Regions from separate parts of the Paenibacillus sp. P5_B5 genome, predicted to be linked through region 2. Evidence: riboswitches for the same ligand, from Rfam matches in the RefSeq annotation. Region 2 holds a riboswitch; each other region holds the start of a gene.

The links. Region 2 has a riboswitch for cyclic di-AMP ahead of AC1DOK_RS15490 (hypothetical protein). Riboswitches for the same ligand answer to the same signal wherever they lie in the genome.
Region 1: linked by a shared signal. The riboswitch ahead of AC1DOK_RS16465 (TrkH family potassium uptake protein) and the one ahead of AC1DOK_RS15490 (hypothetical protein) in region 2 are both predicted to bind cyclic di-AMP.
Region 3: linked by a shared signal. The riboswitch ahead of AC1DOK_RS22290 (G5 domain-containing protein) and the one ahead of AC1DOK_RS15490 (hypothetical protein) in region 2 are both predicted to bind cyclic di-AMP.
Region 4: linked by a shared signal. The riboswitch ahead of AC1DOK_RS18240 (C40 family peptidase) and the one ahead of AC1DOK_RS15490 (hypothetical protein) in region 2 are both predicted to bind cyclic di-AMP.

Annotation. Positions count from the first base shown of each region.
Region 1 is NZ_JBFULK010000012.1:96,251-104,058, forward strand. It holds gene trxA (thioredoxin) at 144-455, shown strand; gene uvrC (excinuclease ABC subunit UvrC) at 622-2,625, shown strand; cyclic di-AMP (ydaO/yuaA leader) riboswitch at 2,802-2,958, shown strand; gene AC1DOK_RS16465 (TrkH family potassium uptake protein) at 3,043-4,395, shown strand; gene AC1DOK_RS16470 (potassium channel family protein) at 4,480-5,145, shown strand; gene AC1DOK_RS16475 (LysR family transcriptional regulator) at 5,192-6,088, opposite strand; gene AC1DOK_RS16480 (succinate dehydrogenase cytochrome b558 subunit) at 6,238-6,888, shown strand; gene sdhA (succinate dehydrogenase flavoprotein subunit) at 6,994-7,808, shown strand, end outside.
Region 2 is NZ_JBFULK010000011.1:81,885-89,692, forward strand. It holds gene AC1DOK_RS15475 (M20/M25/M40 family metallo-hydrolase) at 1-1,398, shown strand, start outside; gene msrB (peptide-methionine (R)-S-oxide reductase MsrB) at 1,503-2,468, opposite strand; gene AC1DOK_RS15485 (ATP-dependent DNA helicase) at 2,647-4,608, shown strand; cyclic di-AMP (ydaO/yuaA leader) riboswitch at 4,969-5,174, shown strand; cyclic di-AMP (ydaO/yuaA leader) riboswitch at 5,331-5,528, shown strand; gene AC1DOK_RS15490 (hypothetical protein) at 5,662-6,081, shown strand; gene kdpF (K(+)-transporting ATPase subunit F) at 6,188-6,262, shown strand; gene kdpA (potassium-transporting ATPase subunit KdpA) at 6,280-7,808, shown strand, end outside.
Region 3 is NZ_JBFULK010000023.1:12,080-19,887, forward strand. It holds gene AC1DOK_RS22280 (ABC transporter permease) at 1-485, opposite strand, end outside; gene AC1DOK_RS22285 (ABC transporter ATP-binding protein) at 503-1,264, opposite strand; cyclic di-AMP (ydaO/yuaA leader) riboswitch at 1,545-1,770, shown strand; gene AC1DOK_RS22290 (G5 domain-containing protein) at 1,965-3,098, shown strand; gene rnmV (ribonuclease M5) at 3,251-3,793, shown strand; gene rsmA (16S rRNA (adenine(1518)-N(6)/adenine(1519)-N(6))-dimethyltransferase RsmA) at 3,797-4,717, shown strand; gene yabG (sporulation peptidase YabG) at 4,767-5,657, shown strand; gene veg (biofilm formation stimulator Veg) at 5,945-6,220, shown strand; gene AC1DOK_RS22315 (small, acid-soluble spore protein, alpha/beta type) at 6,340-6,516, shown strand; gene ispE (4-(cytidine 5'-diphospho)-2-C-methyl-D-erythritol kinase) at 6,625-7,479, shown strand; gene purR (pur operon repressor) at 7,623-7,808, shown strand, end outside.
Region 4 is NZ_JBFULK010000014.1:136,673-144,480, forward strand. It holds gene AC1DOK_RS18230 (TetR/AcrR family transcriptional regulator) at 77-658, shown strand; gene AC1DOK_RS18235 (HXXEE domain-containing protein) at 672-1,214, shown strand; gene AC1DOK_RS18240 (C40 family peptidase) at 1,310-1,843, opposite strand; cyclic di-AMP (ydaO/yuaA leader) riboswitch at 1,847-1,987, opposite strand; gene AC1DOK_RS18245 (hypothetical protein) at 2,235-3,056, opposite strand; gene AC1DOK_RS18250 (M1 family metallopeptidase) at 3,072-5,066, opposite strand; gene AC1DOK_RS18255 (YwhD family protein) at 5,220-5,717, shown strand; gene AC1DOK_RS18260 (hypothetical protein) at 5,949-7,043, opposite strand; gene AC1DOK_RS18265 (transglycosylase domain-containing protein) at 7,164-7,808, opposite strand, start outside.

The DNA of each region.
Region 1 (7,808 bases), on a different contig from region 2:
GAACATCAATGATTTACATCACAGCTGACCTTGGTTTGAAAATAGAATCGGTTGTGGTATACTTTAGTTATTATTAATGATGACTTTAAAGCAAATGCTAATGAAGTAAACTTACTTCGTAAAAGTCTTAGGAGGGTTATAATATGGCGATAGTAAATGTGAACGATCAATCATTCAAGGCAGATGTAGAAAGCGGTGGCACTGTACTTGTAGACTTCTGGGCTCCATGGTGCGGTCCTTGTAAAATGATTGCTCCTGTATTAGAAGAATTAGCAACAGAAGTTACTTCAACGATTGCAAAGGTTAACGTTGATGATAATCCAGAATCAGCAGCTCGTTTTGGCGTTATGAGTATTCCTACTCTAATCGTGTTCAAAGACGGCCAACCTGTAGATAAAGTAGTTGGAGTTCAATCCAAAGATGCACTCAAAAACCTTCTTGCACGTCATCAATAATTAAAATCATAATGGATTTTAAGCTCTTTTTCGGGAATACCGAAGAAAGGGCTTTTTTTGTGTATAAGATTGGTTGAGATTATAAGGTTATTCTTGGTATCTAAAGAGGTCCTGTAAAAATTCAAATTTTCTGCTATGCTAGGGTGAAGGAGTGTGATTATGTATTATGACAGGTACGAAAACAGCACCAGAAGATGAACAGTATAAAGAACTAATTCGGCATAAACTGTCGCTTCTTCCTGATCAACCCGGCTGTTACTTAATGAAAAATAGTGAAGGAACCATCATATATGTAGGTAAAGCAAAGGTATTGAAAAATCGTGTGCGTTCTTATTTTACAGGATCACATGATGCCAAAACACAGCGTCTAGTTCTTGATATTCGTGATTTTGAATATATCGTAACATCCTCTAACATGGAGGCACTCATTCTAGAGTGCAACTTGATCAAGCAGCACTTGCCACGTTACAACGTGCTGCTTAAGGACGATAAGACGTTCCCTTATATCAAGGTAACGAATGAACCGCACCCGCGTCTGGAAGTAACGCGGCGTGTTGTGAAGGATAAGGGCAAATACTTTGGCCCTTATCCGAATGCGTTTGCTGCCCAGCAGACGAAGCGACTGCTGGATAAGCTCTATCCGCTGCGCAAATGCCGGAAACTGCCAGACAAGGTGTGTTTATATTATCACCTTGGACAGTGTCTTGCGCCGTGCGCGTTTGACGTGACAGCAGCGCAGAATGATGCGCTGGTGAATGAGATTGTCCGCTTTTTGAATGGCGGACATGATGCTGTTAAGGCAGATCTGACGGAGAAAATGCTCAAAGCTTCGGAAGATCTTGAATTCGAACGGGCTAAAGAACTGCGTGATTTAATCCAGTATATTGATGCTGTGATGGAGAAGCAGAAGATTACGATTAACGACACCCTTGATCGGGATGTCTTCGGATATAGCGTAGACAAGGGCTGGATGAGTGTGCAAATTCAGTACATGCGTCAAGGGAAAATGATTGAACGTCATGTATCACTATTCCCATTCTACGGTGAAGAGTACGATGATTTCATTACGTATGTGACGCAGGTTTATAGTGAGAATCCCGCTTTACCAAAGGAAATTTTCTTGCCGATGCCTCCATCGAAGAATGTGGATGAGCCTGAAACAGTAATTGATGCTAATGAGATTAATAATGGTGTTAATGTTGTTGTTAATGATGCTGTTAATGATGATGTCGCTGATGATGCTGATGTTAATAATGCTGATGAAAATACTATTGTTAATGATGATGTTGCAGCAGCCTCCGATGCGAATGATATCAAGAATTCGCTTGAAAGCTGGCTGAAGGTGAAGGTACTCTTCCCGAGGCGGGGTCTAAAAAAGCAAATGGTTGATATGGCAACCAGCAATGCTGAAGTCGCACTTCAGGATAAGTTCCGATTATTGGAGCGAGATGAGCAGCGTACATTGGGAGCAACATCAGGACTTGGAAGCTGGTTAGGAATTAACCATGTCGGAAGAATTGAAGCCTTTGATAACTCCAATATTCAAGGAACAGATGCAGTATCTGCAATGGTTGTATTCACCGACGGGAAGCCAGACCGTAAACAATATCGCAAATATAAAATTCGCACAGTGCAGGGACCAGATGACTATGAATCCATGCGCGAGGTTATTAGACGCAGATATGAACGTGCGCTTAAAGAGAATTTGACGCTGCCCGATTTAATTATTGTTGACGGTGGTAAGGGTCAAATGTCAGCTGCGCTAGATATACTTGAGAATGAGTTAGGCCTATACATTCCTGTATGCGGACTTAAGAAGGATGAGAAGCATAAGACCTCCCAGCTGTTAATTGGAGATCCTGTAAAAGTAGTTCAGCTACCTAGAGATTCCCAAGAATTCTATCTCTTACAGCGAATTCAGGATGAAGTCCATCGCTTTGCAATTACATTTCATAGACAAACACGATCGAAATCAATGGTATCCTCTCAGCTTGATGCGATTCCAGGGATCGGAGAGAAACGTCGTAAGAAGCTGCTCTTGCATTTTGGTTCAGTCAAAAAAATGAAAGAAGCAAGTGTAGATGATTTTCATGAAATTGGGATTGGAGATAAGCTAGCTAAACAAATTCTGGATGCATTGAATGAACCTAAGGAAAATACGGAACAATAAATTCAATAAAGCTTTCAGACAGATTAGATAACGCAAGCAAATAGCAAATATAATGAGATATACAAGGATATAGCTTTACTTTACTCTATAAAACAAGTTGAATCTGTTCATATCGCCTGATTTCAGTGAATCAAGCTATTGTAAACCTATGAACCAAGCGATATAATTCAAATCAATTGAATAAAAAGCCGAATTTCTAGAAGAGAAAACGGGGGAACCAATATTAGGGGTGAATTTTGTTAGATTGATCCATAAAGGTGATCAGTCTATCAATTAGGGCGTAACTGCCGTCCGAATCCGTCAGCTAACCTCGTAGGCTATGTGTCAGTTAACTATACGTTGACACTAGTTTCAGGTGTCTTTTTTTTGTTTTTGGGTAAGAGTTTATTAGTTTCACTTCTTATTGTAGGGGGATATATGAAAGTTAAGCGCAAGATTCGTAGATTATCACCGTCTCAAATTTTAGTTATTGGTTTTGCTTTAATTATTCTAATTGGGGCGTGTTTACTAGCACTACCGATTGCATCAGCAAATGGTCAATCATTAAGTTTTATCGATGCGTTGTTTACGGCTACCTCAGCAACCTGTGTGACAGGGTTAGTAGTGGTAGATACAGGAACCTCGTTCACGATGTTTGGGCAAGTCGTCATTATCTGTCTTATTCAAATTGGCGGATTAGGTTTTATGAGCTTTGCAACGATGTATGCACTCATGCTACGCAAGAAAATCTCGCTTCGAGAACGATTGCTGCTTAAAGAAGCAGTCAATGCAGGTTCTATGGAAGGCATCGTGCGATTGTTTCGCAAGCTATTGATATACTCGCTTATGATAGAAGGGGTAGCAGCCGTTATCTTTTCGATTCGTTGGTCATTCGATTTAGGAATAGCCAAAGGAATTTACTATGGCATTTTTCATGCGATTTCAATGTTCAATAATGCGGGGTTCGATTTATTTGGAGGAGTCTCGGGACAGTTCTCCTCATTAACGAAGTACTCGAATGATTTCGTTGTTAACGTAGTGGCTATGAGTCTGATTATACTAGGTGGTATTGGTTTTATTGTTATGGCTGACGTAGTTGAGAATCGATCATTCCGGAAGTTCTCCCTACATACTAAGGTTGTTTTAACAACCACTGGATTCTTAATCGCATTTGGTGCAATTGTTATTTTTATATTCGAATACTCGAATACGAAGACGTTTGGATCGCTTGATACAGGCGGTAAAATATTAGCTTCATTCTTTCAATCGGTAACTCCTCGAACGGCGGGAGCTAACACGGTTGATATTGGTGCGTTAAGACAAGCAACACAATTCTTTATCATTATTCTGATGTTCATTGGTGCATCTCCGGGTTCTACTGGTGGAGGGATTAAGACAACAACTTTCACCGTGATGGTGGGTGCTGTCATTTCTATGATCCGCGGTAAAGAAGATATTGTCCTCTTTCGTTATCGTCTAGCTAAGGATCGCATTCTGAAATCTATTACCTTAACTATATTCGCACTCGGTCTTGTTGTCTTCGTATCAATGGCACTCTCTGCGACGGAAGATAGCGCATTTCTAGAAATTTTGTTTGAAGTTACTTCAGCATTTGGAACTGTTGGACTAACAATGGGACTGACACCTGATTTAACTCTTATTGGGAAAATATTGATTTTACTTACCATGTTTGTCGGTCGACTAGGGCCACTTACACTTGCTATTGCAGTCGGGCCTAAAACTGAAAGAGAACTATTTCGATATCCTGAGGGTAAAGTTACAATAGGTTAAGAAGGTAAAATAACGATTGGTTAACATTATAATTTGGAACTTAATAATTTGGTATGTATTATGAAAGGATTGAAGAGAAAACAAATGGTTGATAAACAATATGCCGTAATTGGCTTAGGGCGCTTTGGTTCATCATTGTCTCGCGAACTTATTAAGCTCGGATACGAAGTGCTTGGTATCGATGTTAATGAAGAGAGAGTTAACGAGATGAGCAATGTACTAACTCATACTGTTGTTGCAGATTGCACGGATGAAGAGGTTCTTCGATCACTTGGAATCCGTAATTTTGACTGTGTGGTTGTAGCGATCGGCAATGATATCCAAGCAAGTATACTTACGACAATCGTACTTAAGGATTCCGGAGTAACCAAAGTAGTTGCGAAAGCGTTGACAGAGCTGCACGGTAAAGTATTAGAGAAAATTGGAGTCGATCGTGTAATCTATCCTGAGCGAGATATGGGCATTCGTGTTGCGCATCAGCTTGTTTCTCCAAGCTTACTAGATTATATCGAGTTGTCAGACGATTATACGATTGCGGAATTAGCCGTTCCCAAAAAGCTAAATGGACATTCCCTACATGTTCTGAACCCACGTTCTAAATATGGATGCTCCATTGTAGCGATTAATAAAAAAGGTGGGGTCATAGTGGCACCAGCTGCCGAGGATATCCTTGAGGAAGGCGATCTGATGGTCGTAATAGGGAAGAATGAAGGTATGGAGAAATTTGAAAATGACATTGATCGCCCTTAGAAAGACTCCACTTTAATGTGGAGCTTGAGGGTGAAAGTGTTTCTTCTTATGTACGTGTTGCAAAATAAGCTCTCGCTGTTTGAATAAACGAGTTTACAGCCTCATTCTCTTGCGCTTCACGCGAGAAGATTAGTGAGGTTGTTCTTGTAGTAGCTTCGAGCTCAGGAACGTGGCAAATAATGAGACCATTATTCTCCTCCAGATGTGCGCGGACATAGGACAGCGGAAGTAGAGTTGCCGTTTTGCAGGAAGAGACTAGACGGATAATAGCCTCGAATGAGTCAATCTCCATTTTGATATTAGGCTGAATTCCGTATTGCTGAAACCATTCATCCGTTAGCACCCGATACCAAGTACCCCGAGAGAACAAAATCAAAGGTAACCCTTGAAGATCATCAACTGTATGTGCAGATTTATTTATATAGGGATGCATGGCCGGTAAGATTAAGCAGAGATGGTCTTCGAATAACGGTTCGCAAATGAGTCCATTTACTTCAATAGAAGATGCAACGAGTCCAATGTCGACTTTCTTTTCTTTGACCATCGATACGATTTCGTGCGTCTTGCCTGTCGATGCTTTCACATCTACCAATGGAAATTCATTCAAATAAGCGGACAATAAATCTGGTAAAGTCGCCTGAAGGGTCGTAAGTGACGCGCCAATTGTGAAGGAAGTGTGCTTGTCTACTTTCTTGAATTGTTTCAAATTTCGCATTAATGTATCTTGCTTTGCGTTTATCTCTACAGCATGTTCGTAACAGATTTCACCTGCTCGGGTAAGCTCGAGCCTTTTTCCTTTGCGCGAAAATAGCTTAACGTCCAGTTCTTCTTCTAGTTTCATGATTTGTCTGGATAGAGCAGGTTGCGAAATGTTCAGTACGCGAGAGGCTTTATTTAATGATGAAAGTTCAACAATTTTAGTGAATGCGAACCAATGATCCAAATGTGACCGTCTCCTTTACTACTTATGCAAAAAAGTTATAAATAATTATAATAAAACTGCACTTCCATTATAAGCGATTAAGCTGTAGTATGTATACGTCACGAAAAATTCAGATTTAATAGATATTTATAAGGAGGTCAGAAGCTTTTATGGGCAAAAATTCTTATTTATTTCGCAAAATTCATTCTTTGCTGGGGATCGTTCCCGTTGGTATGTTCTTGATTATGCATCTGATTTCGAACTATGCGTCCACTAAAGGTCATGGAGCATTCGTTGAAAAAGTCCTTTGGATCAATAGTCTCCCGCTTATATTCTTTTTGGAACTATTTGTCATCTGGCTACCGCTTACATATCATGCGGTGTATGGTTTATACGTTGCTTATACAGCACGTAATAATGTAACGAGTTATGGTTATTTCCGTAATCAAATGTTTTTATGGCAGCGTATCACGGGCGTTATTACATTCCTATTCGTGGTATGGCATGTATTTGAGACCCGGGTTCAAGTTGCAATTGGTAATGTAGATCATGGCGGACTTGGTGTAACGATGAATGAGATTCTATCGAATCCTGTGTATCTTACTATCTATGTTATTGCGGTTGTAGCAGTATCGTTTCACTTCAGTAATGGTATTTGGGGCTTCTTGGTTTCATGGGGAATTACGATCGGTCCTCGTGCTCAGAAAGTATCAACTATTATTTGTATGTTAGTATTCGTAGTTATGTCGGCAATGTTTATCCTATCAATTGTAAGCTTTACAGGTGCAGAATTTGAACAGTTACCTGTAGGAGCCAAGTAGATTAATAGAAATGTCCTATGAGAAGAAGATTACATTTTTATGATTTATAATTCATATTTATCAGACTTATTTATACAAAAATTTAAGGGTAGTAGGTGAACGACAGTGGCAACTTCAAAAGTAATTATCGTGGGCGGCGGCCTTGCAGGACTTATGGCGACGATTAAAGCAGCAGAAGCAGGTGTACATGTACAACTCTTTTCCTTAGTTCCCGTTAAACGTTCCCACTCTGTGTGTGCTCAAGGTGGTATTAATGGAGCAGTTAATACCAAAGGTGAAGGCGACTCAACATGGGAGCATTTTGATGATACCGTATACGGCGGCGATTTCCTTGCCAATCAACCTCCAGTTAAAGCGATGTGTGATGCTGCTCCTGGTATTATTCACTTAATGGACCGAATGGGTGTTATGTTCAATCGTACACCTGAAGGATTACTAGATTTTCGTCGTTTCGGCGGTACTAAATATCATCGTACAGCTTTTGCTGGTGCAACTACAGGGCAACAGCTACTGTATGCACTAGATGAGCAGGTACGTCGTTTTGAGACTGAAGGACTTGTAACTAAGCATGAGCATTGGGAGTTCCTTGGTGGTGTTATTGATGATGAAGGTATATGCCGAGGCATTGTTGCCCAAGACTTACGTTCGATGGAAGTCGTTACTTTCCCTGCAGATGCCGTTATTCTAGCTTCTGGCGGTCCTGGTATTATCTTTGGTAAAACAACGAATTCCGTTATTAACACAGGTACAGCAGCGTCTGCTGTGTATCAACAAGGTGTTCAATATGCGAATGGCGAGTTTATTCAAATTCACCCAACTGCTATTCCTGGGGATGACAAGCTTCGCTTAATGTCTGAATCCGCTCGTGGTGAGGGTGGACGTATCTGGACCTATAAAGATGGTAAGCCTTGGTACTTCTT
Region 2 (7,808 bases):
ATTATTGGTAAATTACCAGGAACGAATAGCTCGAAGGCGATTATGCTGACAGCTCATCATGACTCTGTTAAATTTGGACCCGGAGCAAACGATGATGCAGTAGGAGTTGCTGCTTTGTTAGAAACTCTAAGGGCTCTGAAGGCAAGTCCTCCTTTACAAAATGATGTTGTTTTCTTGATTACAGATGCTGAGGAAATCGATTTACTTGGCGCCCGTGCTTATTGGAATGACGTAAACAGTCCATATCGTAACGAGATTGGTATGCTTGCTAATTTTGAAACGAGAGGAACGAAAGGATCTTCCTTAATGTTCCAAACTAGTCGTGATAACGGCTGGCTTGTCAAAAATTTTGCGAAGACTGCTCAGAATCCTGTCTCAAGCTCACTAATGGGTGATGTGTATGCCATGCTTCCGAACGATACGGATATGACCATATCCAATTCTACTAATATTTCAGGTATTAACTTCGCATTTGGGGATGGATGGACCGGTTATCATACGACAAGGGACAATGTGGATAATGTAAGTCTATCAACCTTACAGCATCACGGTGTTAATGCACTTCAAGTAGCTAATCATTTTGGAAATATCGATATATCGGAGTCCAAAGAACCTGATCGCGTCTATTTTAATTTATTTGGCAAGCTAATTCATTATCCTAAATCATCTGTAATCCTACTATCTAGCCTTATTGCCATCATGTTCTTATATGCGCTTGTAATCGGTTTGCGTAAGAAAGTGATATCTGTGAACCATCTCTTGATCGGAATGGGTGGCGTGATTACAGCTATCATCTTATCGATTGGCATAAATTACGGTCTTTGGTATGTAGTTGATCATTTATGGGCTTATAAGCTCAAAGTTAGGCAAGGCGCGATCTTCTATAACAATTGGTTTGAGCTAAGCTTCTTGTTCATGACCTTTGGTATTTGCTATACCCTAGTGGGGTGGATCAGAAAGAAGATCTCGCTCGTCAACTTCTGGGTTGCTGGTCAATTCATTTGGGTAATACTCTTAATGGTCATAAGCATCTATCTTCCTGGTGGTAGTTATTTATTCATGTTCCCATTGTTCATTCAACTGATTATACTCATCATTGCCTTACGTTCACGGGTAGCTGACCGAGTCATTATGCATCCGGTTGGGTTATTGTTCATCGCATCCGTACCGATATTACTTTGGACATTTATTGTGCGAATGTTATTCGTATTCTTGCCAGTAGCGACGAATGTATATGTTATGGCTATCCCTGTATTACTTTTTGCCATATTGTATCCTCTAATTGATTCTCTTCGAGAGTCTAATAGAAGGTTCTGGTCTGTATTTGGTTTCGCTATGTCGTTCTTGATGCTGGCAGGAACTCTTGTTTTACTAGTTGTGGATCAAGGTTCAAGGTAGACAAAGTTACTTTAAGGTAAACATTCTAATAGTAAATCATCATAAAGAAGCGAACCCTCCTAAGTGCGGGGTTCGCTTCATTCGCTTCTTCTTTTATAATCTAATTACGCTTGAAATAAGTTTACATATTCGCCATATCCTTCTTCAGCTAGTTGTTCCTTCGGTATAAAACGTAGAGCGGCTGAATTGATACAGTACCGAAGACCTGTTGGATCAGGGCCGTCATTGAACACGTGACCAAGATGTGAGTCTCCCGAATGACTGCGTACTTCTGTACGAATCATAAAGTGAGTGAAATCTTGTTTTTCCTCTACATTATGTGATTGAAGTGGCTTAGTAAAGCTTGGCCAGCCGCAGCCTGAGTCGAATTTATCGAGTGAGCTGAACAGTGGTTCACCAGTCACGATGTCTACATATATACCTTCACCCTTGTGATCCCAGAACTCATTCTGAAATGGGGGTTCTGTTGCATTATTTTGCGTAACATCGTATTGGATAGGCGTCAAACGCTCTTTAAGCTGAGTGTGATCAATTGATCTTTTCCAGTTCTGCTCGATGAATGAATCACGGCCAGAGCCTTTGCGGTAATTCTTATAATGGGCTGTGCTTTTGCGATGAAACTGTTGATGATATTCCTCTGCTGCGTAGAATTCGGTCGCAGGAATGATTCGAGTTACGATCGGCTTATCGAATCTACCGCTTTGCTCAAGCTTATGCTTGGACGCTTCAGCCAATTCCTTCTGGCGCTCGTTATAATAGAAAATCGCTGTACGATAGGAAGAACCTCTGTCATGGAATTGTCCTCCAGCATCTGTTGGGTCAATTTGCTGCCAATACAGTTCAAGCAGCTTCTCGTAAGGGAAGATAGCAGAATCAAATGTAATTTGGACTGCTTCGTAATGACCTGTGGTGTCCGAACAAACCTCCTCGTAAGTTGGGTTCACTGTATGTCCACCAATATATCCGGATACTACTTTCATAATGCCAGGCAACTCTTCGAATGGGGACACCATACACCAGAAGCATCCACCTGCAAAAGTTGCTTGTTCAATTGTATTATGATCTGTCATTTAATAACCTCCTACTTTTCACACGTTATTTCATCTATTCTAATCGTTCGTTCATAAATTGGCAAAAATAAGGTGGAAAAAGTTTACTGATATTTTCCGGTTTTTGGGTTATTTGCTTTTGCACGTAATTCATGTAAAGATATAGGTTTAGACATAACAATTGGGGGCAGGATTTTTAGTGGAACAATATCCTTTTGCATACAATCCTTCAGAGTCATTCGTTCAACAAGTGAGTGACTTTGTTGCAGATGTATTCTATGAAGTTTTACCCGAAGTCGGATTTGAAGTTAGAGATGAACAAATCTATATGGCTTTTCAACTCGAAAGAGCTTTTGCTGATAAACAGACGATATTTGCAGAGGCAGGTGTGGGAACGGGTAAAACACTTGTTTATTTATTATATACAATTTGCTATGCGAGATATAAGGGGAAACCAGCGATAATTGCCTGTGCGGATGAATCCTTAATCGAACAGCTTGTTAAGCCAGAAGGGGATATTGCGAAGCTAGCGCAGCATTTGAATCTTAAGATTGATGCGCGGCTTGGTAAATCACCAGACCAGTATCTATGCTTGAATAAGCTTGATGAAGCAAGATTTGACGATACTGAGGAAGACCTCTATCAAGGTATTCATTTGGGGCTTCCTGCTTTCGTGCATGGTAGAGAAGCGATGCAATCGTTTCACCATTATGGCGACCGCAAAGAATACCCTGAGCTAAGTGATGAAGAGTGGCATAAGATAAGCTGGGATGTGTTTCAGGATTGTCTTGTATGTGATAAAAGGCATCGCTGTGGTCAGACATTGTCCAGAGATCACTACCGTAAATCTACAGATTTAATTATATGCTCCCATGATTTCTATATGGAACATGTATGGACGTATGAGGGACGTAAGCGTGAAGGGCAGCTACCACTATTACCAGAGCATAGCGCAGTTGTATTTGATGAAGGACATTTACTTGAGTCAGCTGCGCAGAAGGCGTTGACATACAAGCTTAAGCACTCCGTATTCGAAGAAATTGTCATTCGTTTGTTACAAGGAGAGGTTCGTGAAGATCTTGCTCTTGCAATAGAAGATGCCATAACTCATAGCGAAGTGTTATTTGATCTGTTGCATCAGAATAGCGTAGCTGTGAAGGGTTCAGATCGGAAGGAAATTACTTATACAGATGAGTTAATCTATGCGATTAACCGATTTAGAAGCGCTATTGCACAGATTGAGGAAGAATTGGTACTCGAGAGCGGCGTTTATTCATTGGATGAATATCAGCTTCGGATTGTGGAAGAACATCTGGAGATGATTGGACTTGCATTAAGCTTGTACAGCCGTAAAGATCAATTAATCTCTTGGGTGATGGAGGATACCAATGGGCTTACCCTCGTCATTATGCCCAAAATGGTTAAGGAAGTGTTAGAGGAACGGGTATTCTCTCAGAAAATGCCTGTTGTATTCTCGTCCGCAACACTTTCAATTGAGGATTCATTTCATTATGTAGCTGACAATCTGGGCGTTAAACAATACCTGTCGATGTCAGTACCATCTCCTTATAACTATGCGGAGAAGATGAAAGTATTTGCGCCACAACTCAGCCAAGAAGTGAGCTCTACTGATTTATTCTCAGCAAAAATGAAAGTTGCTATAGCATCTCTTGGGCAATCGGAAGGCAGGGCACTACTCCTCTTCACTTCCAAAGAAGAGTTGAAGCAGTTTAAGCAAGAGATTGGTCGGTATGAAGCATGTCAAGCTATGAAGTTCTGGTTCGAAGGGGATCAGGAAATTAGTCATCTGATATCTGCTTTTCAAAATGATGAGCATAGCGTTTTATGTGCTGTAACCCTGTGGGAAGGTCTCGATATACCAGGCCCGTCTTTGTCTAATGTGATTATTTGGTCATTACCATTTCCTCCGAACGATCCTGTATTCTCTGCCAAGCGTCAAGCTGCCGCTGAGCCATTCACAGAGGTTGATCTGCCATATATGCTGCTTCGCCTTAGACAAGGAATAGGGCGGTTGATCAGATCTAGTGACGATCACGGTGAAGTGACCATTTTGGGACAAGAGCTGCATCATAATGAGCTGGTAAAAGAGAAGATTAAAGAAATCATGCCAACTGGTGTTAGTATGAGTGTGAGTGTGTAACATATAGCCAAAGCTAGCTAAGCCTAGTCTAGATAAAGCCTCCTATGACAGAATATAGTCTGTAGGAGGCTTACTTACGTTATGTAATTGAACTGTATAATACTCCTTTGTCATGACTTTGTAAATCGTATTTTCAAAATAATTAGTGTTTTCATAATTAATTTCCGCCCATTATTGAAGATCCCTTTTAAAACTACGAAATCATGAGTAATAGCGAGCAAATGGTATGCATCTTGTGGATCAATCGTTATTTATGTTCGCAATTATGCTTATTTGGCTCTATCTTGATTGCAGATCGACTTTACAAGTTTTGCTAGCAGGAGTAATATTCAAAACGTGATTTGAATTGATTAAGTTTCGATTCGCTGATCGCTGAATTCCCGCCTATGGGAATCGGGGGAACCAATGGGTGTAGTCATTGTACGATGTGAGAGTCGTGCATGCTGCCTCTGGGGTGAATCTTGTATGTATCCGTGAATTGCGTCACGAAATTATACATACGAGTAGGGCGACTCTCACCGCCCGAATCCGTCAGCTAACCTCGTAAGCGTGGTAACTGGGCATAAGGACGATATTTTGAATTTCTTTGCGTCAATGCTCTATGAGAGAGGATGATGAAGCTTGTGATCGTATAGCCGACCACAGGGCTTAAGTCTCTGTGGTTTTTTAGTACAATTTTTTGAAAATATTGATTCATTTATGAAAATGAATAATGCAATTGTAGTTCTTTATCGCTGAATCTCCGGGTGCAACATTTGGAGAACGGGGGAACCAATCGGTAGCTGATATCCAGCACCATGGGGTGAATCTTCTATATATTAAGAAGCATGACTGAAGTCATGAGATCTTACATATGAAGTAGGGCGACTCTTACGCCCGAATCCGACAGCTAACCTCGTAAGCGTACCAAGAGAGGCAACAATTTCGTGCGAATTAGACACGGCTAATTTAGCTGTGCTCTTCAAAGAGCCACGGGAATCGTTCCTTTCCTGTGGCTCTTTGTCTATTTCACAGTGTTAATTGTTGCTTAAATCATGTCAGGAGGAAAGACAAGTGATTGAGCAGGAAGTAATTCTCGTATCCGCCCCCAATAAAACAGGCGAGAATTTTATGAAACAATTAAAACTTAAAGGGTTACCTTTTATAGCATTATCCAATAACAAAAATGATAGTGACCGAATTAGTAAATTAGGTGCTGAACAAGTTGTAATCGTAGACAGTGGAGGACATGAGACTTGGATAATTCCAGACCTACCGATCGGCAACGTGTATTTGTTTGAAAACAGTTTTAATCTGTGTTGTCGGTATATTCAGATGTGTCGCGGCTGGACTTCTAAACCAATCTACGTCATTACACATAGCTTCAATCCAAGATTAGTGTATCGGGGACTTGGTGCTGAGTATGTGATCTATACACACAACGATGACGTTTCGTTTCTGATTCAGGATGATAGAGGGAGGGAATCCAAATGAATGATCTATATATGGTTCTTCTGCTAGCAGGTACATTTCTCGTGTTTTATGCTTTCTTAGTTTGGTGTGATCGAATTGTTGATGAATCTGGAGGAGAGCGCAAATGATGATCATCGGTATAATTGCTATTTTTGTATTTGTTTATTTAGTTTACGCGCTAGTGAATCCAGAGAAGTTCTAAATATAGGAGGAAGTTAGATGGGCATCATACAAATTATTGCAGTGATTGTGCTGTTAATCCTAATCGTTAAACCTTTAGGTACGTATATCTATCATATTTTTTCAAATCAAGCTAACCGTACCGACAAAATATTTGGTCCAATTGAGAATGTCATATACCGATTGATCGGACTCAAGAATCGTGCTGAAATGTCATGGAAACGATATGCACTCACTTTAATTGCAGTCAATATAGCTTTAGTGGCAGTGAGTTATTTGATTCTACGGATCCAGCAGATTTTACCGCTCAATCCAAGTGGAATCTCCAATATGGAATCAACACTTTCATTCAATACAGTCATTAGCTTCATGACGAATACAAACCTGCAGCATTATAGTGGTGAAACAGGATTAACCTATTTCTCACAAATGGCCGTGATTATCATGATGATGTTCACTTCTGCCGCAACCGGTATTATTGTAGCTATTGCATTTATCCGGGGATTAACTAGTAAAGGCAAAACGCTCGGTAATTTTTTCGTAGACTTTGTCAAAGCACATATTCGCTTACTAATTCCACTCGCGATTATCGTGACTCTAGTTCTAGTAGCATTAAAAGTACCTCAAACCTTCAGTCCTAGCATTCAAGCAACAACAATTGAAGGGCAAACACAGCAAATACCTGTTGGACCTGTCGCTTCACTAGTTTCGATCAAGCATTTAGGTACGAATGGGGGTGGATTCTTCGGAGTCAATTCATCTCATCCATTTGAGAATCCGAGTCCACTAACGAATGTACTAGAAATTTTGTCGATGTGGTGTATACCAGCTGCACTGACCTTCACATTTGGTAAATTCGCTCGCAATAAGAAGCAAGGCTGGATTATTTTTGGCACGATGCTATTCTTGTTCGTCTCGTTCTTATCGCTTGCTTATTATTCGGAGAGTCAGGGAAATCCTGCAATTAACGCACTCGGTATAAATGCAACTCAGGGTAGTATGGAAGGTAAGGAAGTTCGATTCGGTATTCCGCAATCCGCCTTGTTTACAACCGTTACAACAGCAGCTACCACGGGGTCAGTTAACAATATGCACGATACATTGACGCCACTTGGCGGACTCGTCCCGCTAGGATTAATGATGTTAAATAGTGTTTTTGGCGGCGATGGTGTTGGACTTGTGAACATGCTCATGTATGCCATTCTAGCCGTATTCCTTTGTGGATTGATGGTTGGACGTACACCTGAGTTCTTGGGTCGCAAAATTGAAGCACGAGAGATGAAGCTTATAGCAATTGCCATATTAGTGCATCCGCTCATCATTCTAGGACCAACAGCTATTGCTTTGGTATCCGATTTAGGAACCGCAGCAATTACGAACACAGGGTTTCATGGTATATCCCAAGTTCTCTATGAATACACATCCTCTGCTGCAAACAACGGATCAGGATTTGAAGGACTAGGGGATAACACACCATTCTGGAATATTACAACAGGGCTCGTTATGTTGCTTGGACGATATATTTCGATCATCGCACTGCTAGGTGTTGCAGGATCACTAGTTAATAA
Region 3 (7,808 bases), on a different contig from region 2:
GCAGCCCATTTGGTGAGCCAAATTAAGCCGAGAACAAGCCATAGGGGTTGTGCTTCTGTTCCTTCACAGTGAAGATATAATGGCCAAATTACGAGTAGGCCGAAAGTTGTGATACAAGCATGCACCAGCATGGTATGTTTAATAGCAGCTTGGAAATAACCATTCAAGTGACCTTCAAGTGGCAGGAGAAACATGCGGTCTGGCTGAACCAAAAAAGTGCGAATCGAACCCATAGCTAACAGGGGGACAAGCACGAGCATTGCAACCCACCAATAAGGGTAGTCACGAGGCAATTCGTCCAGCACTTTTACATAATAATAAATACCACCTATTAATAGAAGAAACACATATCCAACAAAATTACTTCTCAGCACATAAAGCCAGTAACCAAGCGCTTCTTTATTAAAAGATTGCCTTCTTTTCTTCCAAATTTGTGTGACCTCAGAATTTGCTATATTTTGATTTCTTGGTTGGTCATTATTCATTGTTTCACCCTCTTACCTTAGCGGTCCCGTTTGTCTTCTCTTGTCACATACATATAGAATAAATCGTCGAGCGATGTCTCTGATTGTGGTTCAATGCCGAGTCCTATTTTGAGTTCGTTCAGCGTTCCTTGTGCGATAACTTGTCCGTAATGAAGAATGACGAATCGGTCACAATATTTCTCAATTGTTGCAAGAATATGAGAGGATATAAGAAAAGACGCACCATTCTGTTTGAAGTTCGACATTGTTTCGAGCAAGGAGCGCATAGCTAGTGGATCAAGCCCGAGAAATGGCTCATCAATAATATAAAGCGGTGGTTCTACAAGAAATGCATTCATGATCATTACTTTTTGCTTCATACCTTTAGAAAGCTGTGATGGGAAATGGTCTGCCTTCTCCTGCATTCTAAATTCAGTCAATAATTGCTCTGAACGCCTTGCATAATCCTCTTTGGAAATCCCATAAGCCATAGCTGTTAACTCTAGATGTTCGCGAACTGTCAATTCATTATAAAGCTCGGGATTTTCAGGGACATAAGCATAAGATGACCGGTAAGATTGCAGATCGTCGCTGAGCTGTAAATTATTAATGGTTATTTTTCCTTGTTTGGGCAGCATGAGCCCAAGAATATGCTTAATTGTGGTACTTTTCCCAGCTCCATTGAGTCCAATTAGTCCTACCATTTCTCCTTTACCTAGCGAAATATTAACGTTCTTAAGTACCGGCTTTTTTGGTAAGTATCCGCCGAACAATTGTTCGATTTGTAGGATGTGATTCAAATTCTCCACCTGCTTTAATTTTGTGATATTTTGATAAATTTAGGATGCATTATCCATTAATTTTATCTAAAAAAACATCTCTATTCTCATAAAATAGTAACATTATCCATTAAAAATGGCAAAAAATTGAGTTATAATAAGAAAAACATGGAAGACAACTGAAAAATCACCGCTAATGTGAAAAAAATTCCTGAATTTAAGCTTATTTGCGATTGAATCACCCTTTACAGCTAGTCGAGTATCATCGTACTATTTCAACATACAAGTAAATAGGATCACCAATTTCAATTCGCTGAGTCTTCATTTTTGGGGAACGGGGGAACCGCTGTAAAGAACAGAGGCCGAGATATACAAGTAGTAATTTCGGCGTTGATTGATGCAGGAGTAATTGGGGTGAGTCTTTGGAATGTAAGCATGATCATCGTCATTATGATTTACATCCAAAGTAGGGCAATTCTCATGCCCGAACCCGTCAGCTAACCTCGTAAGCGTAAGAGATAGGGAATTGTCGTCAGGTCTTTTATTATTTAGCTATGCTAAAGACCACGAGAAGCATTCTCTCTTCTCCAGGTCTTTTTTTGTTGCATTAAATTTAATACTGGTTATTGGTGACCGAACGACTGTATAAATTACTAAGTCGCGTCAAACACATTTATGTATAACATTAAGGCGGCGAGGCTTTGACAGGAGGACCGAAGAAATGGGATTGATCTCAGAAGAAGAGACCCATGTAGAGCGATCATCCAGCACAACCTTCGCAATGCGATGGAAGCATGAAAATTTGCGATATGTCATCATACCTGCAATTTTTACATGCGTAATTATTATGATGTTTATGGTGCTGATGTACGGAACCGCTTCTAAGCGTGTATTCGTAGTAGTAAATGGTCAAGAAACTGTTGTTGAAACAAAACAATGGGAACTAAATCGCCTGCTGGATGAACAAGCTATAACGATGGGTACGTATGATGAAATTAATGTGCCGCTAGATTCCAAAATTAAACACGGGGATCGAATCGTAGTCAATCATGCAATACCTATTCAATTAACGGCTGACGGTAAGACAGAGGTTAAATATACAACTGCCAAAACAGTAGCTGCAGCGCTACAGCAATATCAAATTAAGATAGATCACAATGATAAAGTGATTCCACAATTAAGTACAGAGCTTACACCTAACGACCAAATAAAACTTGTTCGTGTTGAGAAAGTCGCACAGGATGTAACGGAAGAAATACCATTCCAAACGGTTAAACAAGACGATGCTAAGCTCGCTAAAGGCAAGCAGGAAATTGTGCAAGCTGGTAAAGAAGGCTTACTTGTTAAACAAATCGAGAAGGTATTTGAAGATGGGGTACTCGTTGAAGAGAACTTGCTTGAAGCGACGGTCAAAGCGCCAAGTGTGAATAAAGTTGTTGCGATCGGCACCAAGAAGGACGTCGTTACGCTATCGGTTCAGGATAAAGTGGATAAACACTTGTCCAAAGACGATCTTTCATTCTCGTACAAGGAAATACTCAATAATGTACAATTGACCGCCTATACAGCTGCTGGTGGAGGTAAGGCTAAGGATGATCCTCAGTATGGTATTACAGCCTCTGGTGCTAAAGTAACTGAAGGTCGTACAATCGCTGTGGACCCTAAAGTGATCCCGCTTGGCTGGTGGGTATATATTGATGGTATCGGATTCCGTCGTGCAGAAGATACTGGCGGCGCAATCAAAGGTAAAATTATTGATATTTACTATGAAGATGAGAATCATGTGAATCGTTTTGGTCGCAAACGTGGTTATACCGTTTATGTGATTGGACCTAAGAAACCAATTGTAGATTAATGCGGATGCTTATGGGCAAACTGTTGAACAATATGATAAAATAGATTTAACTTACGGAGAAGGGGATAACCCCTTCTCTTTTCAATGTTGGTCAGAAATAAATGGAGCTTTGTATTTCCGTTACCGGAAATTTGGGAGGCGGATGGGTGTAAATGATCAAAGAAATTATTGTGGTAGAAGGTAAGGATGATACGACAGCCATTAAACGAGCCGTAGAGGCAGAGACAATCGAAACCGGAGGTTCTGCTATCAATCGCAAAGTGCTGCAGAGAATTGCCCTTGCACAGGAGCGACGAGGGGTTATTGTATTTACAGATCCCGATCATGCAGGTGAACGTATTCGCAAAATAATCTCGGCTAAAGTGCCTGGCTGTAAACATGCTTTCTTAACGCAAGAACAAGCATTACGTAAAGATGACATAGGTGTAGAGAACGCTTCTCCTGAAGCAATCCGAAATGCTTTAGCGAATGTGAAGACGGAATTCGATGGAGCGGTTGCAGAGTTAAGAATAGAGGATCTCATACAGACGGGAATGCTCAATCATCCACAGGCTGCAGCTAGAAGGCTTGAAGTGGGTAATATACTCGGTATTGGCTATTGTAATGGTAAACAATTTTATAAGCGTTGTACGGCCTTTCAGATATCCCGTGAGGAATTTGAAGCAGCCGTTGAACAGCTGGATCGAAGAGGGTAGTAAATGGATAAAGAACTTATCGGAGAAGAATTTCAGGTCGAACAGGATATTGGAAGTCCTAAACATACCAATAGTGTGCTAAAGAAGCATAGACTTGTACTTAAGAAGAGCTTGGGACAGAACTTTTTAACGGACGTTAACATCTTACGTAAAATTGTGTCAGCAGCAGAGTTAACTAAGGAGAAGGCCGTACTTGAGATTGGCCCAGGAATTGGTGCACTTACACAGCCTTTGGCTAAGGTTGCTGGCAAAGTTGTTGCACTTGAAATTGATCAGAGGCTATTACCTATTCTTGCTGAGACACTAGCACCTTACCCACATGCAAGTGTGGTACATGGGGATGTACTGAAGCAAGATCTGCAAGCATTGTTCAAAGAGCAGTTTAGTGAAGCATCTGAAGTTAGTGTGGTTGCTAATCTGCCGTATTACATTACAACACCGATTATTATGCGTCTGCTCGAAGAGAAGCTTCCACTGGAGCATATCGTTGTTATGACACAGAAGGAAGTTGCAGAGCGCATGTCTGCGCCTCCAGGCGGCAAAGATTATGGTTCGTTATCCATTGCTGTACAATACTATTGTGATACAGAGATCGTTACAATTGTGCCACGATCTGTATTTGTACCTCCACCGAACGTTGACTCAGCTGTAATCAAGCTGTCGCTTAGAGGTGCACCTCCAGTCGCTGTGGATGATGAAGATTTCTTCTTCCAGGTTGTACAAGCTTCATTCGCACAGCGTAGGAAAACCATATATAACAATTTAGGTGCTCAATTCTTTTCCAAAGAGAATAAGAAGCAGGCAGAAATTATACTGCTTGAGAGCGGCATCGAGCCATCCAGACGTGCAGAAACAGTTTCGATTGCGGAATATGCTGTACTCAGTAGAAACTTGAAGATTTGTTTGAATGAATTAAAAGGATAGGCACTTACCATCCCTCCTTGCCATACGATAGACGAGGAGGGATGCTGCAATGTACCAAGGTGATTTAGTTACTCGCAAATCATACGGTGGAGATATCGTATTTCGCATTCAACGCATAGAACAGGACAGAGCTATTTTGTGGGGAGTAGAGTATCGGTTGTTAGCGGATGCGCCTGTATCCGATCTTGTCCCTCTCAAAGGAACGCAAGATATCGATTCACCCCGTTACCATACGCATCAAGCGATGCATTCCATACGAAGATTAGTGGAAGATCGTATTCGCCTACATGAACGAAGTCCTTATACAAGTATTAATAAAGGTCAGGTTGGCAGCTATTATTTTGAAGTACCGGGTACAGTTCTACACTTAGATGGTGATCCTCTATACTTAAAAAAATGCATGACGATGTATGAAGAATTGCATATACCTGCTCATGGTTTCTATATGCAGGAAACTCAAATGGCAGATTCACTCAGACGATTGCTTCCGCAAATTAAGCCTAATATTGTCGTTATAACAGGTCATGATGGCTTTGTTAAGAATCGCAAAGATTTAGATATTATGTCGCTGGATGCCTATAAGAACTCGGCACATTTTGTTAAAGCGGTAGAGGTAACTAGACAATATGATTGTAATTTAGATTCTTTAACGGTGATTGCTGGTGCATGTCAATCCCACTTTGAAGCGCTCTTGCATGCCGGTTCGAATTTTGCTTCATCACCAGCACGTGTCTTGATTCATGCACTTGATCCGCTATTTATTGCGTCTAAGATGTCCTTTACATCCGTTAAAGATACGGTGTCAATGATCGATTTAATGGAGTCGACTATTACGGGGCTAGAGGGTATGGGAGGCGTCGAGACAAGAGGTAGCCATCGTATGGGCCTTCCGCGGCTAGATAAAATTGAGATTCCTGATATACCAACCATACAGATCTAGCTTAAGTATAAATAAATGATCATTTGATAAATCGTCCAATTTCTAATTTTGGATGGTTTTTTTATTGGAAAAATCTAAAGCGAGATTAGTTTTCAATACTGAAAATTATCAATTCAAAAAATAAATGTATAAAATTTGCGATTTAGACAAATTCTAACCCTTATAAATTTGAAAAATAGTAAAACACCCGTTGACAACTGGATTGTTGTATTGATATAATTGTTTATTTTGATTGACATCCATGGGGGAGTCGGTTATAATTTACATGGAAAGAGGTGGTAGTCCCAATGGCAAAAAATGCACTTTTGGAGATTAAACGTAGTTTAGAGCCTCATGTTGGTCAGAAAATTATGCTCCGCGCGAACGGAGGACGTCGTAAGACAATTGAGCGATCTGGGGTGTTAGAAGAGACGTACCCTTCTGTTTTCATCGTGAAACTCGATCAAGAACAGCAGTCATTTAAACGGGTATCCTACAGTTATGCGGATATTTTAACCGATTCAGTTCAAGTGACGGTATGTAATAACGATGGAGAAGTAAGAATCACGTATATTCAAACATAACCCCATTTATACAGCAGCCCGCATATGGGCTGCTTTTTACCTTTTTATAGACGATATAGGGTACTGCGAATAGATGTTTCTCATAAGGACACACTATTTTTTAAAGGAGGCGAGGAGATATGAGCCGTAGACGTAGTGTAATGTCGGAGAAATTTAAATATGAACTTGCAAAAGATCTTGGTTTTTATGACACCGTTCAGCAAGAGGGATGGGGCGGTATTCGCACGAAGGATGCTGGAAACATGGTTAAACGAGCCATTCAAATTGCTGAGAATGCTTCCTCTAAACAAACATAGTATCTAAAATGCCCTTATTTTGTTAATTGGCTAAAGCTCATTCGAGCTTTAGCTTTTTTTTTTTGCTTTTGGTATAATGAGACGGTAAATACATAAGTAGGTGATTTCGTGAAAGTGTTTGAAAAGGCGCCAGCCAAAATCAACCTGTCGCTTGATGTATTATATAAGCGCAATGATGGTTATCATGAAGTTGAAATGATTATGACAATGGTAGATCTAGCAGATCGAATTGAAATGCAAGAGCTTCCGCGTGATACGATAATGATCTCTTCACAGGCTGGATATATTCCACTTGATGAGAAGAACTTAGCATTCCAGGCTGCTAGGCTCATTAAAGATCGATACGGTGTTAAACAAGGCGTATATATACACTTGGATAAGAATATTCCGGTTGCTGCTGGACTTGCAGGTGGTAGTAGTGATGCTGCTGCTACTCTTCGTGGACTCAATCGCTTGTGGCAGCTCAATATTTCGATCCCAGAATTACAGAAGCTAGGAGCAGAGCTTGGCTCTGATGTTCCGTTCTGTATTACTGGTGGAACGGCAATTGCCAGAGGCAGAGGCGAGAAGCTTGAACCAATTAAGAATGCTTTTCAGTCTTGGGTGATTCTCGCTAAGCCTCCAATTAATGTATCGACTTCGCAAGTGTATGGTAAATTGAACGCGAATGGCATTAAACATCATCCTGATACAAGGCAAATGGTAGATGCAATCCAAGGGAAGCAGTTTGATAAGCTATGCAGTGGTCTATGTAATGTGCTTGAAGAAGTAACGCTTGATTTATATCCAGAAGTAAGACATATCAAGGAATGTATGCAAAAGCTTGGTGCTGAAGGCGTGCTAATGTCAGGCTCTGGGCCAACCGTATTTGGTCTTGTATCTAAAGAATCTAAGGTTGCTCGGATTTATAATGGGCTTAGAGGGTTTTGTAAAGATGTATATGTAGTGAGGATGTTGACTTAGGAATTTTCGAGGTCAACATTTTTTTTAGTGATCTTCTGATATCAACTATGGTTGTCTTAATATAGACAATGATATCAACTTGTGTAAAACCGTACAAAAGTGTTATATTTTTTATATAATATTCGGAATTAGGTGGTCTGTTCATGAGAAAATTGAAGAGAAGTTCGAGATTGGTGGAAATGACCCAATATTTATTGTCTCGTCCTCATTCATTGATCCCACTCACTACGTTTGCTGAACGTTATAACTCTGCTAAATCGTCCATTAGTGAAGATCTTGTGATCATTAAGGAAGTTGTAGAGATGGAAGGGATCGGAGAATTAAACACA
Region 4 (7,808 bases), on a different contig from region 2:
GTTGGCATTTACTTTTCCGAAAATTATAGTTATCATATAACTAACTAATTAGTTAGTTTTTTAAGGGGGAGTTGAAATGATGCTTACATCTAAGGGAGAACTGAGTAGAGGGAGGTTGCTTGACTCTGCAGAAGAATTATTTGCTTTGAAAGGAGTCTCGGCTACAACGGTGAGTCAAATCGTGGCTAATGCAGGTCTCACGCAGGCAGCATTCTATCTTTATTTCAAAAGCAAGGATGACATTCTAAAGGAAATACTGGATAAATTCGAGCGCATGATGCTGACATACAGTGATGCAGGAAGGCAAGCAGGTCAATTGCCAGAGGGAGAACTACAGACTTATGTTACGGGAACCTTTATCCGTTTGTTTGATCTCTTGAGTCAGAATGTGAATGCGACCAAAATTGCTTTGCAGGGGACAGCAGAGAGTGAGCGATTTCGGAAGCAGTTGGTTGACCGAATTGTAGGAAATATGAAGAACAACCAGTCACTAGGTATTGTGAATCCTATCGTAGATCCGGAGATTGTGGCTGAATCAGTCATTGCATCGGTTGAGAGACTAGTGTATCGCTTTAGTATTACTGAAGAGAGATCGAAAGAGGAATTGGGTCAGCAGTTTGCAAATTTATTCCTCAACGGAATTTTATTGAAAAGATAGGAGCTGGATCAGGATGATCTTAGAAACCCTTGATTCTCAAATTCACTTGTTAAGCTTGCTGTGGTTATTTCCGATTCTGTTTATGTTCCATGACTTCGAAGAGATTCTAACGATTGAGCAATGGATAAAGACGAAGGGAGAGGGGGTATATAAACGATTACCCCGCTTTGCTCAGCCAATGTACCATTCTTCCTTTCAAATGAATACACATCACTTTGCAAAGGACGTATTATGGGTCTATATAACGATCGTGACTGTGACAGCAATTACGGTCTTCTTCAAGGTTTACCTATTATTCTTAGTACTTCTTCATGTTTTCTTTGTCCATGTGTTTACACATGTTGGTCAAACGATTTATTTCCGAATTTATACACCAGGCGTTGTTACGTCTATTATCGTTGTATTACCATATTCCGTTTATACCTATTATCGTTTATTCGCTGAACGGCTGATTAATACCCAAGATATCATCATGAGTTTATTGCTTGTGTTAATCTTATTGCCAATCGCGCTGATCATTTTGCTAAAAAGTAGAAGGCGCTACGTTTCGTCTTAGACCATGAAGCTAATGGAACCCTCATGTAAACACAATAAAACCCCATTTATCCATAGAAATGGATGAATGAGGTTTTATTGAAACCTTTATGCTTCTTACTTGACTTCGACTTTAGTTTCTTCCTTTGCCGCTTGCACGAGCTCGCTAGCTAGCTTCTTGAACTCGTCTTCACTCAGCACGCGTGCAGCGGTAACATAGCTGTTAGCGTAATATTTCTCGCTGAGCTTGTTCTTCATTACACGACCTGCTTGCTTTTTGGATCCAGACGCAGCATGTACAAAAACGTCATCTCCCAAATAAATACCTACGTGTGAGATTGTTCCGTTGTTGACACTGCTGTTAGTGTCAAAGAACACTAGATCGCCAGGTATAAGGTCTGCTTTCTTGATCTTAACACCATCTAGGCTTTGGTCGTCGGATGAGCGAGATAGTTTGATTCCAAATTGTTTGAACACATACGATGTAAATCCGGAGCAATCAAAACCTTTAGTAGTGCTTCCTCCAGCAACGTATTTCGTTCCAAGCAATTCTTCAACTGTCTTATCGAGCGTGCTAGAAGCGAAAACGCTTCCAGTACCAAAGCTAAGTACAAGCACCAAACTACACAGCATTGTTACTAACTTCTTCAAATATAAAGCCCCTTCCGGTGCCTACGAGGTTAGCTAAGGGTTCGGTTGAAGGTTCCCTATGATCACTCTAAATCGAGATCAATTCACCCAAAGTATGGTTCCCCCGTTTCCCCACATAAAGCAGGAACTCGGCATTTAGTTTTATTACTTCACAAAGGATATCAATTCGACACTACACAAATAAAACCTCTTTTGTCACATAATGTTCACAAAATAATCTAAATTCGTGAAACTTATTTATAATGCTAATAATCTTTGAAACTATTATTATATTAATTAAATTTTACAATATTTCAATAAATTCGTATATAGTGTAATGGTCCAAAAATGAAACACCCTCGATGAGCGTCGAGGGTGTTTTTCAAGGGAACGAATGTAGATATTCATTTATTTAATGCTTGCTTACTCTAGTACTCCATAGCTCGTATTGTGACGCAATTGACCATACACGAAAGAACATATTCAGTAGCGGGAATATTTGATACACAATTAAGGCAAGAAAGCCTGCCCAAATATAAGAAGCCGTATAAGCTGCTATCGTAAAGGCACCTGTTATAAGTAGAAGAATTAGCGCTAAATAAATGATAGTAGGACTGGATCGCAATAACTTGAATAGAGAGGGGAACGCTCTAACTTGATGCACTCGACCGAATTGAATATACATAAAACAAAAGTGCACGAGATAGACGTAAACCAGATAACCGCCTAACCAAGGTAATAAATCTATTCCAAGTTGTGTGAAATTGGTACCAAGTGAAACGATTGCTGCAAATTTTGGCCATAACCAAATGATGGGGAGGACGGTAAGAGTCGTTTGAATCAGATAATAAAGTAGATAAGGTAAAGTAAGTTGCTTAATGCCTGTAACAAATCGATAACCGGAATTTAATTGTTTATTTGCTAAAGAGTAATAGACGCCAGCATTCAGCACAGGATGTAGGATCATTCTGATGGCTAGTAAGCCAAGTCCGAGCCAGACGAAGGTGTAAGGTAGATCGGTTTTTAATAATTGAAATTGTCCTTCAGCAAAGAATAGGCGCTTAGCCATTGAACCTTGTTCAGCATTCGGATATCGGTGTAGGATCGGTACGATGATAGAACTAATTAATTTATACAAAATGACGCTCCATATTAGCTGGTACAGGAACAGAGTAACGACTACAAATGGTTGTTTCCATGCGGCAATAAAGCCATTCTTTATATAGCTGATCATGAGCTCACCTCCAGTCTACCAAGCTATCCAAGAAAATACGGTTTCGATAAATTGCGAAATGCCAAGATTCCAGCGGACCTGCCATTTGGGATCAATATCTTTTTTGTAAAAATTATTAATATGTTTATTCTCTAGTACGAGGGAGTAACCTGGGTCGACCATGACCCATTCTACAGGTGAAGTATGGTAGATCTTAAAATTTGTTTGCGATCCAGTACCATTCCAAATACGTTCTGTGTTCTGTTTATCTGTAAAATGAAACAGAATTGGAACCTTCGGCGCAGTTCCTCCGCGTTTACGAATCGAAACAGTGCTCTCATATACAGTTGAGCCGTCTTGAGTTAATTTCTTAACCTTTATCGAATCGACAGAGAAGTCCATCATAAGAGATCCATATACATACTGCTTAAAGTAGTCATCCCAGTCTTCTTTCGTTACGTCCTCAACAACGGTTTGGAAATCGCGCGTCGTCGGGTGTTTGAACTTCCAGCGCTCAAAATACACCTTCATTATACGCTCCATTGTTTGCTTGCCAACCTTGCTTTCAATCGATTTAAGCACCAGCTTAGCGCGAATGTATACATTGTCAGCGTAATGATTATGGTCGCGGTAACCCCAGCTATTTAGCTTGAGTGCAGCAGGTGAAGTGATATAGCTTGCTTCAATAGGGAGATTTGATCTAGCTCCGTATTCTGCTTCCATGACGGCATCCTCGGCATAGGAGGTGAATCCTTCGTCAAGCCATGCTTCCTCGAATTCATTCGAAGCAACCATGCCGTACCAATATTGATGACCAATTTCATGAACGACAACGCGCTCAAGCGCTAAGGATGGCATTTCACTCTCAGCACTCCAAGAGGTTATTAGGGTTGGATATTCCATTCCACCTGCACCATTGCCACCTTGTGGTGGAACAACAATGGATAGGGTCGCATAAGGATATTCACCGTACCATTCGCTATAGCGAGTGAGTGCTTTCTTAGCTGCGGCGAAATAGCGTTCTTTGAGTGCATCATGACGAGGGTCAAGATACAGTTTGATTTTCACACCAGGAATTTGTTTCGCGGCAAAAGGCTCTTCATAGTAACGGAAATTGGGTGAAGCAGACCAGGCAAAGTCGTGAACATCATCAGCATAGAATGCGTATGTTTTCGTCTTGGTTGCAGCATCCTCTGTTGCAGGCTTTGTTGGGAAGCCCGTTGCTGCAACAATGTAATCTGAGGGCACCTTAATGCGAACATCAAAGATGCCAAAGTCAGCGTAAAACTCGGAATTACCATGATACTGATGTAGATTCCAGCCTTCCTCAGTGCGGCCGCGTGTACCTGCTGGTTCATATACTGCAAGCTTGGGAAACCATTGACCAGCCATGACAAAGTCATTGACTACACCCATTCGAGCAAATGGATACGGTAGACCTACGGTAAATTTCGTGCTGAAGGTAATGCTCTCTCCTGGCTGGACAGCTTCTGGTAATGAAATCTTGAGGAGTGTATGGTCATCTATGTTACCGTCATCAGGCTGAACATACCACATACGTCCTGCAAGGTCCTGTCCCTTCTGGGTTGTAATCGAAGTGATCTTCATAGAGCCGTAGCTGCCATCCACGGCGCGATCATCTCGAAGCTTCCCGCCAGATTCCTTCATAAAGGTTGTCTTCTTGGAACTGAAAGCATTCGGATAGGTGTGCAAATAGAGCTCATCCACCTGCATAGATCCAGGGTTTTTCCATGTAATGACCTGTTGTCCTTGAAGCGCTTTGGCATTTGGATCATATTCAACATTCATGTGGTACTCGACAATCCGGTTGCTAAGTGGTTTGTCCTCATTTGGCCCAGCAGAAATTGGTGCATTCAGCTTAATGCCAGTAGGCGTGTCCTTGATTTGAGCCCAAGCCGGAGTGTCTTCAACATTGCTGCGTAGCGCATTTGTAACTGTATAAACCAGTAAACCCGCCAAAATAAATAACAGAAACCATTGGATTCGTCGATCGGATAAACGAAACTTCATCAACCTCACCTCGCCTGACAAGCATCTACAGCATGTATATGTTTGCAATCAGGCGATTATTAGCTAAAATAATAAGAGGATAGAAGAATTATTTTTTCGGTGAATAAGAAAGTACATGTTTTACTGTCACACTATTCGAAAGAGGTGCCTATCATGGATGAAAATAAGATAAAAAAGCCACTTGCACTTAATATTGTAAGCTCTAAGATTAATCACAAGGGCTTTGGCGCAGGTGCAATTGATTTGAATAATGTATCTTCCGTTATTATTGATGGTGATGAGTGTTATATAGACGAAGGTGCATTGCATGCGAAGAGTAAGGTGGAGATGCGTATTCGCTTCTCTCCAGATAAATCTCTTGTACCAAATGGCCGAACAGTCTGGCTCGTCTGGGTTGCGGTGGATCGCGATGAAGAAGGTCAATTCTACGGAGGCGTAACAGCTTGCGAGATGTTAATTGATAAGGAAGCGAAGAAAGGCTGGAAGCTTCTCGTTGATCATGTGAATCGGATGGATGCAGCTATGAAACGCCGTATTATGGTTGAGAATTTGGGCGATAAAGAGAAGCAATTACTTCGAGAAATGCTGATGAATCATAATCTGGATATGTGGAACCATTCAGGTGATGAGTTAAAAACAGCTCTAGCTTAATAATGAGTTTATTTAATTAAAATTTTCGAAAATTATGTGTCACCCATTGTGGGGGATGCATGAAGTGAGTATACTAAATGCTAGTATATACCCGTATACTAGGACAGCAAAAAGGCATGCCGAGGACGCTCGGTATGCCTTTTTGCATTGTATAGCATAGCTTAATGGTTTAAGTAGATAGATATGCCTTGGTCAGCTGATAAATATTAACGCTAGACAATTTGATTTTCTTCATTCATCCCAAGGCATGCTTTCTAACTTAGTAGGTTTATATTCTATGTCATTTAATATTTGGTTTAATTCTGCTTCTTTAATGATATTGTTTTTGGTTGGTATGCTCATTGTAAATTGGACAGGCTCGTTAAGCTTGTTATACTGCTCAGAATAAACCATATCCAGTTTAAAGAAGTCATTACCGTTTAGGAAAGCCATATTTGCAATCGTTTCTTGATAACGAATATAGCCAGCCTTATCAATCGCCGTTGTTATATGGAAGTCATTTAACTTAAATGATTTCTTTAATCCATCAATCCAAGCTTGAATGTCGGTTTTCTGAATCTGAGTCAATGCTTGCTTAAGCTTTATAATTTCATTTTTGTCTAAGATATGATGTTCATCGGGAGCAGTAGACAGCAGTTCAAGAAATTTAGGCAGAACATCATTAACTAACACAACAGCTAATTGATCGAAGGTATCTTCATTTACAGAGAAAGTGATGACTTGATCAGCTTCGATTTCGAGTGGAATGTCTGAACTTCGTTTATTTGTTTTTTTGAAATTAGTGTTTTCATCAAACTGTGAGAGTGTTTTGCTGAAGATGGCTTGCTCCGTTTCTATCAGCTTATTAGGATTAAAATGAGTAGGATTATTAACATTATCAATCTCTACATACTTATCTTTATATTCAGTTGGTGGAAAAGACAAACTTGGTAATTCAGGTATCTTGATATAGGTCTTGTCCTCCGTCATCACGATGGGCATTTGGATGTCATACGGTGTTTCATTATAAGAATTAAAATCTAAATTCATCTCTATTCGGAGCGGTTCCTTCTGATAAGTACCGGCTATGTTAATCTTGGAATTATTTAAGAAGGAGAAGATCCACTCCGATTCCTCCATCGTGTCTGTTAGCAATACATTTGTAGATAACTCATTTAACAGTATGGTTTTATTAAACTCATAAGAGTTAGCTTGTGAGAGTTCGTTTAAGGCTGCAAGTGTGGTTGTTTTGGGTCCAGGCTCCTGCATAGGACTGCTACATCCAGTAATCGCAATCAACCCGGCGAGCACAGATGCAATCGATAGTATCCAGCGTTTATTGTGCATAGTCGTAGTTGTCACCTTTCGGTTTATTATCACTAACTATTATAACATAAGTAAGCGCTTGGTTGTTTTACTATGCAATTTACAAAAATAGTAAATTATTGCTCTAGTGATTGTAGCTGCTCAATCCTCAGTCCACCAACGCTTTAGTTTATTCCACCAAGAGCGGGTAGCCTTGCTGTTGTCTTGATCCGTGCCCGTCGCTCCGCGCTCGGTGCAGTAAGCAATCGGCTCGCTGCCTGCTACGAACGACTCCAGTCTGCTGCTTACCTTGCAGTCGTCGTTTGCGAGCTTGCCGCTGACAGGATCCACGCTGACGGTGACAACATCGTCAGGCGGAGTGAATAGCTTTGGTGGAACAGCCGCCAAAGCACCTTCAATAAACTCGGCGAATATCGGCGCCGAGAGGTGGGAATCGGCCGCGCTGATGGTGCGGCCCTTATCATAGCCGACCCAGACAGCGGTCGTCAGCTCAGGCGTGAATCCGACCATCCAGGAGTCGGAGTCGGTTGTGCCCGATTTGCCAGCAATCGGGCGCTTAATCATCGCGGATACGCGCGCGCCAGTGCCGCCTTCCTCGAAGACGCTCTCCATGAGATGCGTCAGGACATAGGCAGCAGCAGGGGAGGTTACCTTCTCCGCGAGTGGTTTGGCTTCATACAGCACAGTACCTGCTGCGTTCTCAATTCGTATGATCGCCGTAGGTTCTGTACGTATGCCTTGTCCTGCAATTGTGCTATATGCAGTCGTCAGCTCCAGTGGGGAGAC